Regions from separate parts of the Novosphingobium gossypii genome, predicted to be linked through region 1. Evidence: predicted binding sites of a transcription regulator. Region 1 holds the regulator's gene; the other holds the start of a gene.
What was found. Region 1 encodes LexA, which represses DNA repair genes until DNA is damaged. Its sites were predicted from a motif close to GTTCCNCNCTTGTTCT; they were not measured.

Region 1 (6,052 bases):
CCTTACGCTTGAAGAGGCCCAGGCCCGTCTGCTTGCATTTGCAGAGCCGCTGCCGATCGAACATGTAGACGTGGAGAACGCGATCGGGCGCTACCTTGCGGAACCGCTTCGCGCCCGCCGGACTAACCCGGCTGTCGATCTTTCCGCGATGGACGGCTATGCCATGGTGTCAGGCGACGTAGCCGGACCTTGGCAGATCATCGGCGAAAGCGCGGCCGGGCATCCGTTTACTGGTAGCATCACAGCCGGGCAGACCGTGCGCATCTCCACCGGCGCAATCCTCCCTGAAGGCGCGGCTGGAATCATCCTGCAGGAAGACGTCATGCGCACGGGCGATCGTGTCGCGCTCTCCGGCGATGCACCTCAGCCAGAAGACAAGCACGTGCGCCGTCGCGGAATGGATTTCGCCGCCAGCACGGAAATCCTGCCCGTCGGCGCGCGGATCGGCTCGGCTCAGGCAGCGCTTGCGCTGGCAGGCGGCCACCGTCACCTTCCTGTCCGGCGTATGGCCCGTGTCACCATCATCGACAGCGGTGACGAACTCTCCGCCGATCCCGAGAACTGCGCGCCCGGCCATATTCCCGCGACCAACGGGGTGATGCTGACAGCCATGGCGCGGACCCTCCCGGTCGATGCACGGCGGATCGGACCCGTAAAAGACACGCTAGCGTCGATCACGCAGGCGCTTGAAGCATCCGGCGACGCAGATCTTATCGTTACCAGCGGCGGCGCGTCGGTGGGAGACCACGACCTGATCCGCCCGGCACTTGAACGATGGGGTGCGCGGATGGATTTCTGGCGCGTGGCGATCAAACCGGGCAAGCCCATCCTGGTGGCGACGCGAGAAGTCGCCGGACGGCGCCAAATCATTCTCGGCCTGCCCGGCAACCCGGTCTCCAGCTACGTCACGGGACATCTGTTTCTGCTGCCGCTCCTGCGGGCATTGTCGGGGGCTGCTCAGCCATTGCCCCTCCGGATCGTGACACGGCTGGGTGCCCCGATCAGGGCAGCCGGCAAGCGCCGCGAGTTCCTGCGGGGTAGCTGGAACGGGCGCGAAGTGATCGCTCATCCTCTTCAGGATAGCGGCGCGCTGTCACCGCTTGCTTATTGCAACGCTCTGATAGACCGACACGCTCACGCAACCGCTGCCGAAATTGGCACGGAAGTGGAGATATTCCTGCTCGAAAACGGCTGTGGCGGATGAAAAACGCGAATTTGGTTGCTTGATTGTTCCCGCAATGTTCACTACGAGAACAAAAAGGTCAGGAAGGTCCTGATCCGGCGGCGAAGAAAAGGCAGCGACAATGTTGACGCGCAAGCAGCACGAATTGCTCCGGTTCATCCAGACCCGGCTGGAAGAAAGCGGCATATCGCCCAGCTTTGAAGAGATGAAGGAAGCTCTCGACCTCAAGTCGAAATCCGGCGTCCATCGCCTGATATCCGCGCTGGAAGAACGCGGCTTCATTCGCCGCCTGCCCAATCGCGCGCGGGCTTTGGAAGTGCTGCGGCAGCCTGACGACACTAGCGTCAAGACGCCCAAGGCTGCAGCTGCGAACGGCAACGATAACGCTTTGGCAGGCACTGTCGCAGCGCCGAGCATCCGACCAGTGGTTCCCGCCAACGACGTCATCGAAATTCCCCTGCACGGTCGCATTGCTGCTGGTGTTCCGATCGAAGCGCTGGAAGGGCAGTCTACCCTTCCCGTTCCTGCGGCGCTGCTCGGGTCCGGAGAACATTATGCTCTGGAAGTATCAGGGGATTCGATGGTCGAGGCCGGCATTCTTGATGGCGATTTCGCGCTTGTGAAACGTACCAATTCCGCACGGGATGGGGAGATCGTGGTCGCGTTGGTGCGCGGAGAGGAAGCGACGCTGAAATACCTGCGGCGTGAAGCAGGTATGGTCCGTCTGGATCCCGCCAATGCCGCTTACGAGCCCCAGATCTACGGCCCGGACGAGGTCGAGGTGCAGGGCAAGCTGGCGGGCCTGCTGCGCCGTTATCACTGAGAAGCGCTTTTCAGTCCGCACCGGGATTGAGCTGCACATCGGTATGGAGGCCATCGATTACGCGGGAGAGATGGACGGAGCTCAACTCTTCGTGGAGGGATGACTTACCTCGCCTCCTTTTTTACGGCTTCCGACATCCTCTGCCGGTGGCGTTTACTCCTTGATGTGAGGAGCAGCCCAGTAGCCTGATCACGGTGCACGATCGCCATCTTGGGGCGTTTTCCCGCCTACCTTGTTCGTCCTGGATTCATTGACGGAAGATGGGTTTGTGCCGGTAAATGGGCGACGATTTCGCGAAGGTGGTTCCCGCCGCCAGTCATGTTCGCCCTGAGTTTCTGTCACGGTGACGATCCGATGGCTCGAAAGATACAGCGCCAGCCCGCCCGTGCGTCCAAGGCTGTCGCGATCGGCTTTCAGCCAGCGCGGATGGCAGCTGCGCGGCAGCCATCGGTCTGAAATCACAATGTCGCTGCGTTCACAAGATGCCGCCAGTCCGCGTTCCGGAACCGCATCACGACCTCGTGAAATGAGCAGCCGCCAAGCCTTGTCAGCACGCATGACGGTGAGCATACAGAAATCGCGATTGCACAGCGCGCCCGGCCATTTCTCTATAGATGTGGGAGCACCGTCCATACCGGCCAGTTCGATGAGATTGTCCCTCGCATATCCTTCACCGCCGTCGCGGAGCAGGAACAGCTTCTCCCCTCCGTTTTCGACTATGCCGACATGGCGACCATCGCCCGATATCAGGACATCCGCCGGGGGCGCCATCGCCAGCAAGGCCGCTCCTGTTGTCGCAGCGATCAGGCCCAGCCAGCGGATACGGCCGGTCCACAAGCCCAGCCACAATCCTCCGGCAACGAACAACAGGAACGCGCCAGCTCCCGTTCCGGGGAGCACTTTGACGGCACCTGGGCGGGAGGCGAACCAATGTGCAAGATCGGTTAGCAGATCGATGGAAAGCCCTGCCAACCACCAGAAGGGCGCGCCCAAACCAACGACGTCGAACATCAGGGCAAGTGCCAGAAGCGGCATGACGATGAAGGTCGAGAGCGGGATTGCCAGCACATTGGCCAAGGCGCCATAAACGCCCGCGCGATGGAAATGGTATAAGCCGATCGGCATCAGGGCAAGGTCGATCACAGCTCCTGTGACCAGCAGCATCCCAAGATGCCTCAGTGCCCGCCCGCCCAGTGATTCGTCCCGCGGGCCAAGGAACCGCCGCACCGGTTCGGCAGTGCTTATGGCAACAAGTGCAAGCACGGCACCGAAGCTCATCTGAAAGCTGGGCCCCATTACCGCTTCGGGCCACAACAACATGACGCAGAACGCCGCCGTGGCCAGCATCCGCAACGACAGCGGCTCTCGGCCGAGGGCCAAAGCGGCCAGCACCAGCAGAGAGCCGATGCAGGATCGCACCGTCGGCACTTCGCTGCCCGACAGCAGCGTGTAGGCAACGCCGGCTAGCGCTCCCGCTCCGGCGGCGATCACCGGCAGCCGGAAGCGCAGCGCCACCCATGGAAACAACACCAGCAGCCGGACTACAACGACGTATACGGCACCGACCATCGCGCTGACGTGCAATCCACTGATCGAAAGCAGATGCGCCAGCCCCGAATCGCGCATCGCCGCCGCGTCCGCTTTGGATATGCCGCCCCGGTCCCCTGTCACGAAGGCCGCCGCTATGCCGCCAGCCTCCGGACCGATGCGGGTCTGGATGTGGGCAGTCAAACTGCGACGCAGGCCGCTGAGCACCCCCTCGTCTGCACCGCGCCCTTCGATCATGCGCACTTCGCCGATTGCCGATCCGGTGGCGGCAATCCCGTTGAACCATGCCGTTCGAGCGAAATCATACGCGCCGGGAAGCATAGGCGGCGCCGGCGGCATCAATCGCGCTCGAAATTCGACCACGTCACCGTCGTGAATGGCCGCCGCAGCGCCTGCTCCCGGGACATTCACTCGAACCTTGATGGTTCTCCCGCCTCCTGGCTCGTGCATCGCCACCGTGAGGCGGTCCCGTTCGAGCGCCGGCTGCGGCTCCACACCCAGAACCCGCCCTCTGAAAACGCCCGATAACGGCCGCTCGATCGCCGGCTCGCCCACCAGTTCCGACCTGGTCCAGATGACAAGGCAGCCTGCTCCGACAAGGAGTGGCAACACTACCAGCGCCCGCGCTATGTGCGGGTATGCCTCCAAGCGTGGAAACCACGCATGCGCGATTGCAAAAACAACAACAAGGGACGCGCACAAACCCGCCCACCACGCAGCGGAAGGCAGCACAAACCAAGTAATTATGCCGGTTGCAAACGCCACCGCCACCCATGGACCCTGCTCGAAACCAGCTTGCGAAAGAAATCGCTCGACGACCGCCAAAAGCCTCGACAAGAGGCGTTGGGCGGTCCATGGCCCATGCTGCAATGCAGCGGCTCCGGATGCTTCCGGGGGCTGAATTTCGGAAATTGCGGCGTGGGTCCCCATAGCCGCCAATAGGCAGGAAGGTCGGGAAGATGGCAAGCGGCAGTGCATCGGGCGAAGCGATTGGCAGCGAGGGCGCTGCGCCCCGGCCCGTCGTCACGCGCTTTGCTCCCTCGCCCACCGGCTACCTGCATATCGGCGGCGCGCGCACCGCGCTGTTCAACTGGCTCTTCGCGCGTCATCACGGCGGCAAGTACCTGCTCCGCATCGAAGACACCGACCGTGCCCGCTCCACCGATTCCGCGATCGATGCGATCTTTGACGGGCTGTCATGGCTCGGCCTGGACGGCGATGAAGCGCCGGTCTTCCAGTTCGCCCGGTCCGACCGCCATGCACAGGTCGCTGCCCAACTGTTGGAAAACGGCCATGCCTATCGCTGCTACCTGACGCAGGAAGAACTGGCCGAACGCCGCCAGAAAGCGCAGGAAGAACGCCGCCCGTTCCGCATCGACAGCGAATGGCGCGATGCCGATCCCGCGACCTGGCCGGCCGACCGTTCGTGGGTCGTGCGTGTCAAGGCACCACGTGAAGGCGAGACGACCATCGACGACCTCGTCCAGGGCACGGTCACCGTGCAGAACGAAGAGATCGACGACTTCGTTATTCTGCGTAGCGACGGCACGCCGACATACATGCTGGCCGTGGTGGTTGACGACAACGACATGGGCGTGACGCACGTCCTGCGCGGTGACGATCACCTCAACAATGCGTTCCGCCAGTTGGTCATCACCCATGGCATGGGCTGGGACGTGCCGGTCTACGGTCACGTTCCGCTGATCCACGGCTCTGACGGTGCCAAGCTGTCCAAGCGCCACGGCGCGCTGGGTGTGGACGCCTATCGCGATGAGATGGGCCTGCTGCCGGAAGCGGTGTTCAACTACCTGCTGCGGCTGGGCTGGGGCCACGGCGATGAGGAAATCATCAGCCGCGAGCAGGCCATCGAATGGTTCGACATGGTCGACGTGGGCAAGAGCCCTTCGCGCTTCGACCTTGCCAAGCTTCAGAATCTCAACGGGCACTACGTGCGCGAAGCCGACGATGTGCGGCTGGCCGGCCTTGTCGAAGCGCGCCTGACTGGCGTTAATGGCGACATCTCGGCAGACCAGGGGGCCGACCTGCTGGTTCGCGCCATGCCCGTGCTCAAGGTCCGTGCCAAGGACCTCAACGAACTTGCAGAAGGCGCGGCCTTCCTGTTTGCCCAGCGCCCGCTTGCCATGAGCGAGAAGGCGCTGGCCCTCCTGACCGTCGAGGGGCGTGAGCGCCTTGCGGCGATTCACGAGCGCCTGTCCGGCCAGGCCGACTGGACACTCGAGGCATTGGAAGCCAACCTGAAGGCAATGGCCGAGACCCTGGGATTGGGGCTCGGCAAGCTCGCGCAACCCTTGCGGGCAGCCCTGACAGGTCAAACGACCTCGCCGGGGATTTTCGACGTACTGGTATTGCTCGGACGGGAAGAGAGCCTCGCGCGCATCGGCGAGCAGGCGCAGATTCCCGCCGGGTCGCAGTCATAAGGAGATAATAGGTGGGTGATCAGGCTAAACTGAGCGTCGCTGGCGCCGAACACGACTACG
Region 2 (6,052 bases), 380 kb from region 1:
CTTTTCGCCCTCACGGCTCAATCTACCGCACGTTCCCTCGAAGGCTTCGCGGACGTATGCTGTAGCAGTTTCCTTGCTCAACTGCGCTTCTAGTCTCTCGCGGGCGCGATCAATCAGTTCATCAGTGAGGGCGAGATGCACTTCACCAAGGACATCAGCAGCAATCTTCGCTTGCTGGCTTGCTGAGGCTGCATTGAAGGCGCTCACCCCGGATTCGAGGCGAGAAAGCCGGTATTCGAGATCCTTCGTGACAGGGCTTTGGGTGAGTGGCCGACCTGCGACCGTTCGCGACCCCGCACGGGAAGGTCTTATGGTTCGAACCTTCGCCGTCTTCTGTAGAAATGTTACGGAGAACATACCAAGGGCAGCGGTCAAGGCGCCAACGCTCAACATGCCAGACGTGAACGCGAGCAGTCCCTTTTGCCCCTCATCACGGAGGGTTATGAACATGCCAAAGGATGCCATCCCCAAACCAGCGACGAGCACCGGAATTACCGCGTTCTTGGAAAGGGCTCTCACGAGACGCAAGTAAGAACCCCAAATGCTGCTACTTTCCGACATTGACAGTTCGGCTCCGAAAAGACGTGCGTTTTCTGCCATCGCTGGCATCGTTAGGACCTTAACGGTGGTTACCTCGTCCGTCGCGATCGCGAGGAAGAGCGGCCTCTCGGACGTAAAATGCTCCGCCGATACCCCGCCGCGTTCACTCGCCCTCGCCCTCCCCGGGATCACCAAGCTTCACGTCGAGCACCCGATTGACTGCATCAAGCAGATCCGCGGGCGTGTTGAGCGGCAGAGTGACGTAGGCGGTTCGCAGCGCTGTTTCGATCTCAGCCGGCGAAACGGGCTGATCTAGCACCGCCGTCGCCGCCTTTATCAGAGCGCTTGAATCGCTGATCGGCAGACTGATGCCGGCCACTTCCGTTGCTTTGATGACATCGGCCTCCGAGAGGTCTCGCAGGTTGTCATTGCTTTCTACAGGGTGATTATCATTCGTCATGCCGAGAGGCTATCTTACCTCCCTCACTGCGCCAAGCACTTCAAAACACGAGGCCGACCGATGACCGATGCTCTCACCCCCAACGTTCGCGAGGACATTGAGTTTGATCTGAAGAATGCGCAGGTAGACACAGTCGACCGGTTGAAAAACCAAATGACGTTCGCAGAGAAAGCTTTGGCGGCGATCATGCTCGCGAACGGGGGGGCCCTAATCGCGATGTTCACTTTCATAGGGAATACGGTCGGCAAGTCAGAAGCGCCACTTCGGCTGAATGCTACATTCCTGTGGGCGGCGTTTACGTGCTTTGCGATGGGCGTCGTACTTAGCTTAGTCGCCCACATTTTCGCATTTCTCAGCCAGCTGGCCTTTTACAATCAATCTGCACAAGAAATGTGGCGACACCGGCGCTCCCTTACGACCGGTGTCGTCGACAGAGATATGACCAGGGAGCTAGCGTTCTTTCAGCGCGGAAATAGATACGTGAATATCGGCGTCCTCATCATCATTGGCTCTCTGGTATGTTTCGTTTTCGGAGCAGGATGGTCTCTGGCTGGCGTGCTGCCGGCGTAAGGCTACGCCGTGGCATGCCAGTCTAGTTCCCTACTCTGCATCAAGGTTGCCGTGGTGCACCTTGAAGGTGACGGCGACGACCCAAGGATTGTCCTCCCAGCGTTCGTCCTCAGCGGTGTGCAGGCTGTTCCAGAGCGTGTGATAGCTGCGCGTCGCCGGGGACGCGGGATCGGTTTTGTTGAACCCGGAGCCGCCGCCGTAGTCGCGCCAAGCCTGGCCGCCTATGCAGGCGAAACCCTCGATGCCCTCTGCGATCGCGTCGGCTTCGCTGCATTCCTGTAGGCGCTGCACGCGCACCTCAGTGACCGCCAGCCACATCCGCGACGCCCAGCGGGGCATGTGGATAGACGGCCCGTACTTGGGCCACTCCGGCCACTTGGGCGCCGGCCGCCCCGGCTTTGCTTTGCCTGGGACCGCCACCGCGACCGGCCATTGCTCGACATACTCGGTGTGGCCCCGGTTCTCCGACGCACGGTATCCAACCTCAACCACGTCGGTGAACTGACCCCGCAGCGTCCACGCTTCGCGGACATACAGCCGCTGCCCAGGCGCATACCCGGCGGAAAAGCAGACCTCGCCTTCCTCGTCACCGAACCAGCCCGGCGCGTGATCGAGAGGAACGATGCGCGATAGCGGCGGGCTGTTCGGATTGTTCGCCCAGGCGCAGAGCCGCCGCGTTTGGGTCTTCCTGCCGTCGAGTAGCGCGCGTACCATGGCGGCGCTGAAGATGATGCCTTTATCAGCCATGATTAGCCCTCCTTTGCAGTTCGAAAACCGGGGGTCGCAAGTTCGATACCTGCGAGCAGCGCCACCAACTTCGACCCGCGAAATCCTTGCGTGAGTTTTGCGTGAAGCTCGCGCAAAAGGCCGGTTTGTTCTCGGATCGTTCGCGTTTTCTGGGATTTCGCTCCGGAACGGAACCGCAGATTACCGTCATTTCCGAGTCGTGGCGTTGCGTTGACATCGTAGGGGTCGCAAGTTCAATCCTTGCTACGCCCACCATTCCAGAAAACCCCGCGGATCTTCGGATCTAGCGGGGTTTTTCATTACACGCCGCCGGTCCGCCCGGCGCGCCGGCTTCAGATAATGCCAATCAGGTGCAATAGCCTCCAAAGTGTCAGGTCTGCGTGGCCCGATTCGGAACGCCTTGGCCTTGCCATGCGCTCCCTGCCTGCCTAGTACGGCGGCAATTCTCACCCCTGGGGAGTATTTCTAGAATGGCAAAGATCAAGGTTGTGAACCCCATCGTCGAGATGGACGGCGATGAAATGACCCGCATCATCTGGCAGTGGATCCGTGAACGTCTGATCCTCCCCTACCTCGACATCGACCTGAAGTATTACGATCTCTCGGTCCAGAAGCGCGACGAGACCGAAGACCAGATCACCATCGACGCCGCCAACGCCACCAAGCAGTATGGCGTTGCCGTCAAGTGCGCCACCATCACCCCGGACGAAGCGCGCGTCACCGAATTCGACCTCAAGAAGATGTGGAAGTCGCCCAACGGCACCATCCGCAACATCCTGGGCGGCGTCGTGTTCCGCGAGCCCATCGTGATCTCGAACGTGCCCCGTCTGGTTCCGGGCTGGACCAGCCCGATCGTCGTCGGCCGTCACGCTTTCGGTGACCAGTACAAGGCCACCGACACCCTCATCCCCGGCGCCGGCAAGCTGCGTCTGGTGTGGGACGGCGAGAACGGCGACAAGATCGACCTCGACGTGTTCGACTTCCCGGCTCCGGGCGTCGCCATGGCGATGTACAATCTGGACGAATCGATCCGCGACTTCGCCCGCGCCTCGTTCAACTATGGCCTCAACCTCGGCTGGCCGGTGTACCTGTCCACCAAGAACACAATCCTCAAGGCCTATGACGGCCGCTTCAAGGATCTGTTCCAGGAAGTATTCGACACCGAAGGCTTTGCCGAGCAGTTCAAGGCCAAGGGCATCGTCTACGAACACCGCCTGATCGACGACATGGTCGCCTCGGCGCTCAAGTGGTCGGGCAAGTTCGTGTGGGCGTGCAAGAACTACGACGGCGACGTCCAGTCGGACACCGTGGCGCAGGGCTTCGGCTCGCTGGGCCTGATGACCTCGGTCCTGCTCTCGCCCGACGGCAAGACCGTCGAGGCCGAAGCCGCGCACGGCACCGTCACCCGCCACTACCGCCAGCACCAGCAGGGCAAGGCGACCTCGACCAACCCGATCGCGTCGATCTTCGCCTGGACGCGCGGCCTCGCCTATCGCGGCAAGTTCGACAACACGCCCGACGTCGTCAAGTTCGCCGAAACCGTTGAGCGCATCTGCATCGAGACCGTCGAATCGGGCAAGATGACCAAGGATCTCGCGCTGCTGATCGGCCCGGACCAGAGCTGGATGACCACCGAGCAGTTCTTCGAAGCCATCGTCGAGAACCTCGAAACCGAAATGGCTACCTGGGCCTAAGCCCCAGCCACTTCGACGAAAAAGCGCCCGCCCTTCGCAAGAGGGGCGGGCTTTTTCATGGCCTGCTCGCGCGCGAATTGACATTTGTTCTTCTTTTGTTCATCCATGGTCCATGGCAGCGATCAAGGGCAGAGGCGCGATTAGCGATGCGGCAAGCAGCCGTTTCAACCTGCCCACGCGGGAGGTCGACGGCGACTGGCTCGATGCGCTGGAAACGGTGGACGGCCCGGCCCGGCACCCGGCCACCACGGTCACCGAAGAACATCCGCGTTCGATCCTCTCGTTCAACAAATCGCCCGACGTGCCGTTCGACCGTTCGGTGAACGCCTATCGCGGATGTGAACATGGCTGCATCTACTGCTTCGCGCGACCCACCCATGCCTATCACGACCTTTCCCCCGGCCTCGATTTCGAAACGAAGCTGTTCGCCAAGCCCGCAGCGGCAAAGCTCCTGCGCCAGACACTGGCAAAGCCCGGCTATCGCCCGGCACCGATCGCCATGGGCACCAACACCGATCCCTACCAGCCGATAGAGGGCCGCTACCGCATTACCCGCGCGGTGCTGGAACTGTGCCTGGAAACCGGCCACCCGGTTACGATCACCACGAAGTCCGATCGCGTGCTGCACGACTTCGACCTGCTGGAGCAACTTGCCGCGCGCAACCTCGTCCATGTCGGCATATCCATCACCAGCCTCGACCCGGTCCTGTCGCAGAAGCTGGAGCCGCGCGCAGCCTCTCCGGCCAAGCGGATGGCGGCGCTGGGCAGGCTGGCAGAGGCAGGCGTGCCGGCGCATGTCTCGATCGCGCCCGTCATACCTTCGATCACCGACAGTTTCATGGAGGCGATCATGGGAGATGCTGCCGGGCGCGGGGTGCGCTCTGCATCGTGGATCGTGGTGCGCCTGCCGCACGAAGTCGCACCGTTGTTCCGCGAATGGCTCGACACGCATTTTCCCGATCGTGCCGGCAAGGTCATGGCGACGATCCGCTCCATCCGGGGCGGGAAAGACAACGATCCGAACTTCGTCACCCGAATGCGCCCCGAGGGCGTCTGGGCCGACCTGTTCCGCCGCCGGTTCCGCGTCGCCGCTGCCAGGCTGGGCATGACGCGCCCGCACGTCGATCTGGACTGCGCGCAGTTCAGGCAGCCCTCGCTTGACGGACAGTTGAGCCTGCTGTGACCCCCTTCGGAAACCTCCTGAAGGGCGGAGCGTTCATCCGGGCAGTATCCAATAGGGACAGGAGCCATCCATGGCTGAAGAAACCGTCACTACTGAGCAGTCCGCCGCGCCTCAGGCCGCTCCGGGCCATACGACAATCATCCGCGAAACCCGTACTGGCGGCGGCACCGGGATCGTTCTGGCGGTGATCCTGCTGGTTGCCATCGTCGGCGGCATCTATCTGTTCAGTCAGAACAGCAGCGAATCCATCAAGGACAATGCAATCGCCGAAGCGGCCAACGACGTCGGCAATGCTGCCACCAAGGTGGGCGACGCCGCGCAGGACGCGGTGCAGCAGGACAAGTAATCACGCGTCGTCCCGGACCTCCTCCGGGACGACTTCATCGTGTGCAAACGATCAGGCGGCCATCGCGACCCGCTCTGGCCCGCGTTTGGCAGTGAGCGAGACGTTCGCGATGCCTTCCACGCTCTGAAGATGTTCGGCAAATTCGCCGTCCAGCGCGAAATCCCGGCCAAGGCGCACCTTCTGCGTGCGACCATCTCCGAGCAGGAGCGTGGCGATGACCTCGCCCGCGCCCTGCGCGCCCGGACGCATCAACAGCGCCAGTTCCTGCACCGCCTCCACCCGATCGAGTTCCAGCTTCAGCACCATCCGAGCGTCCGCCTTGACCTCGCTGAGTGGGCGTCCGCCGCGCACCGTCACCCTCGGCGGTTCGTCCGGACTGGGTGAATCCAACTCGACGTTGAGGAGGATGCACTCCCCTTCCCGGGCCCACTTCACGAAGTTTTCGACCAGACTTTCCTCGAAGCACGAGGCGGAGAAGTTGCCTGACGAATCGGAGAACTCCGCCATCACGA

Region 2: a site for LexA is predicted at 4,098-4,113, ahead of GGR40_RS01625 (PA0069 family radical SAM protein). Genes of this name have one in related genera too.

Annotation. Positions count from the first base shown of each region.
Region 1 covers NZ_JBNPXM010000001.1:680,348-686,399, forward strand. Annotated here, with positions in the region: gene GGR40_RS03595 (molybdopterin molybdotransferase MoeA) at 1-1,204, shown strand, start outside; gene lexA (transcriptional repressor LexA) at 1,305-2,006, shown strand; gene GGR40_RS03605 (ComEC/Rec2 family competence protein) at 2,196-4,532, opposite strand; gene gltX (glutamate--tRNA ligase) at 4,514-5,992, shown strand; gene GGR40_RS03615 (citrate synthase) at 6,004-6,052, shown strand, end outside.
Region 2 covers NZ_JBNPXM010000001.1:303,723-309,774, reverse strand. Annotated here, with positions in the region: gene GGR40_RS01650 (hypothetical protein) at 1-609, opposite strand, end outside; gene GGR40_RS01645 (hypothetical protein) at 704-1,000, opposite strand; gene GGR40_RS01640 (hypothetical protein) at 1,061-1,570, shown strand; gene GGR40_RS01635 (hypothetical protein) at 1,601-2,317, opposite strand; gene GGR40_RS01630 (NADP-dependent isocitrate dehydrogenase) at 2,788-4,011, shown strand; gene GGR40_RS01625 (PA0069 family radical SAM protein) at 4,124-5,194, shown strand; gene GGR40_RS01620 (hypothetical protein) at 5,265-5,540, shown strand; gene dnaE (DNA polymerase III subunit alpha) at 5,592-6,052, opposite strand, start outside.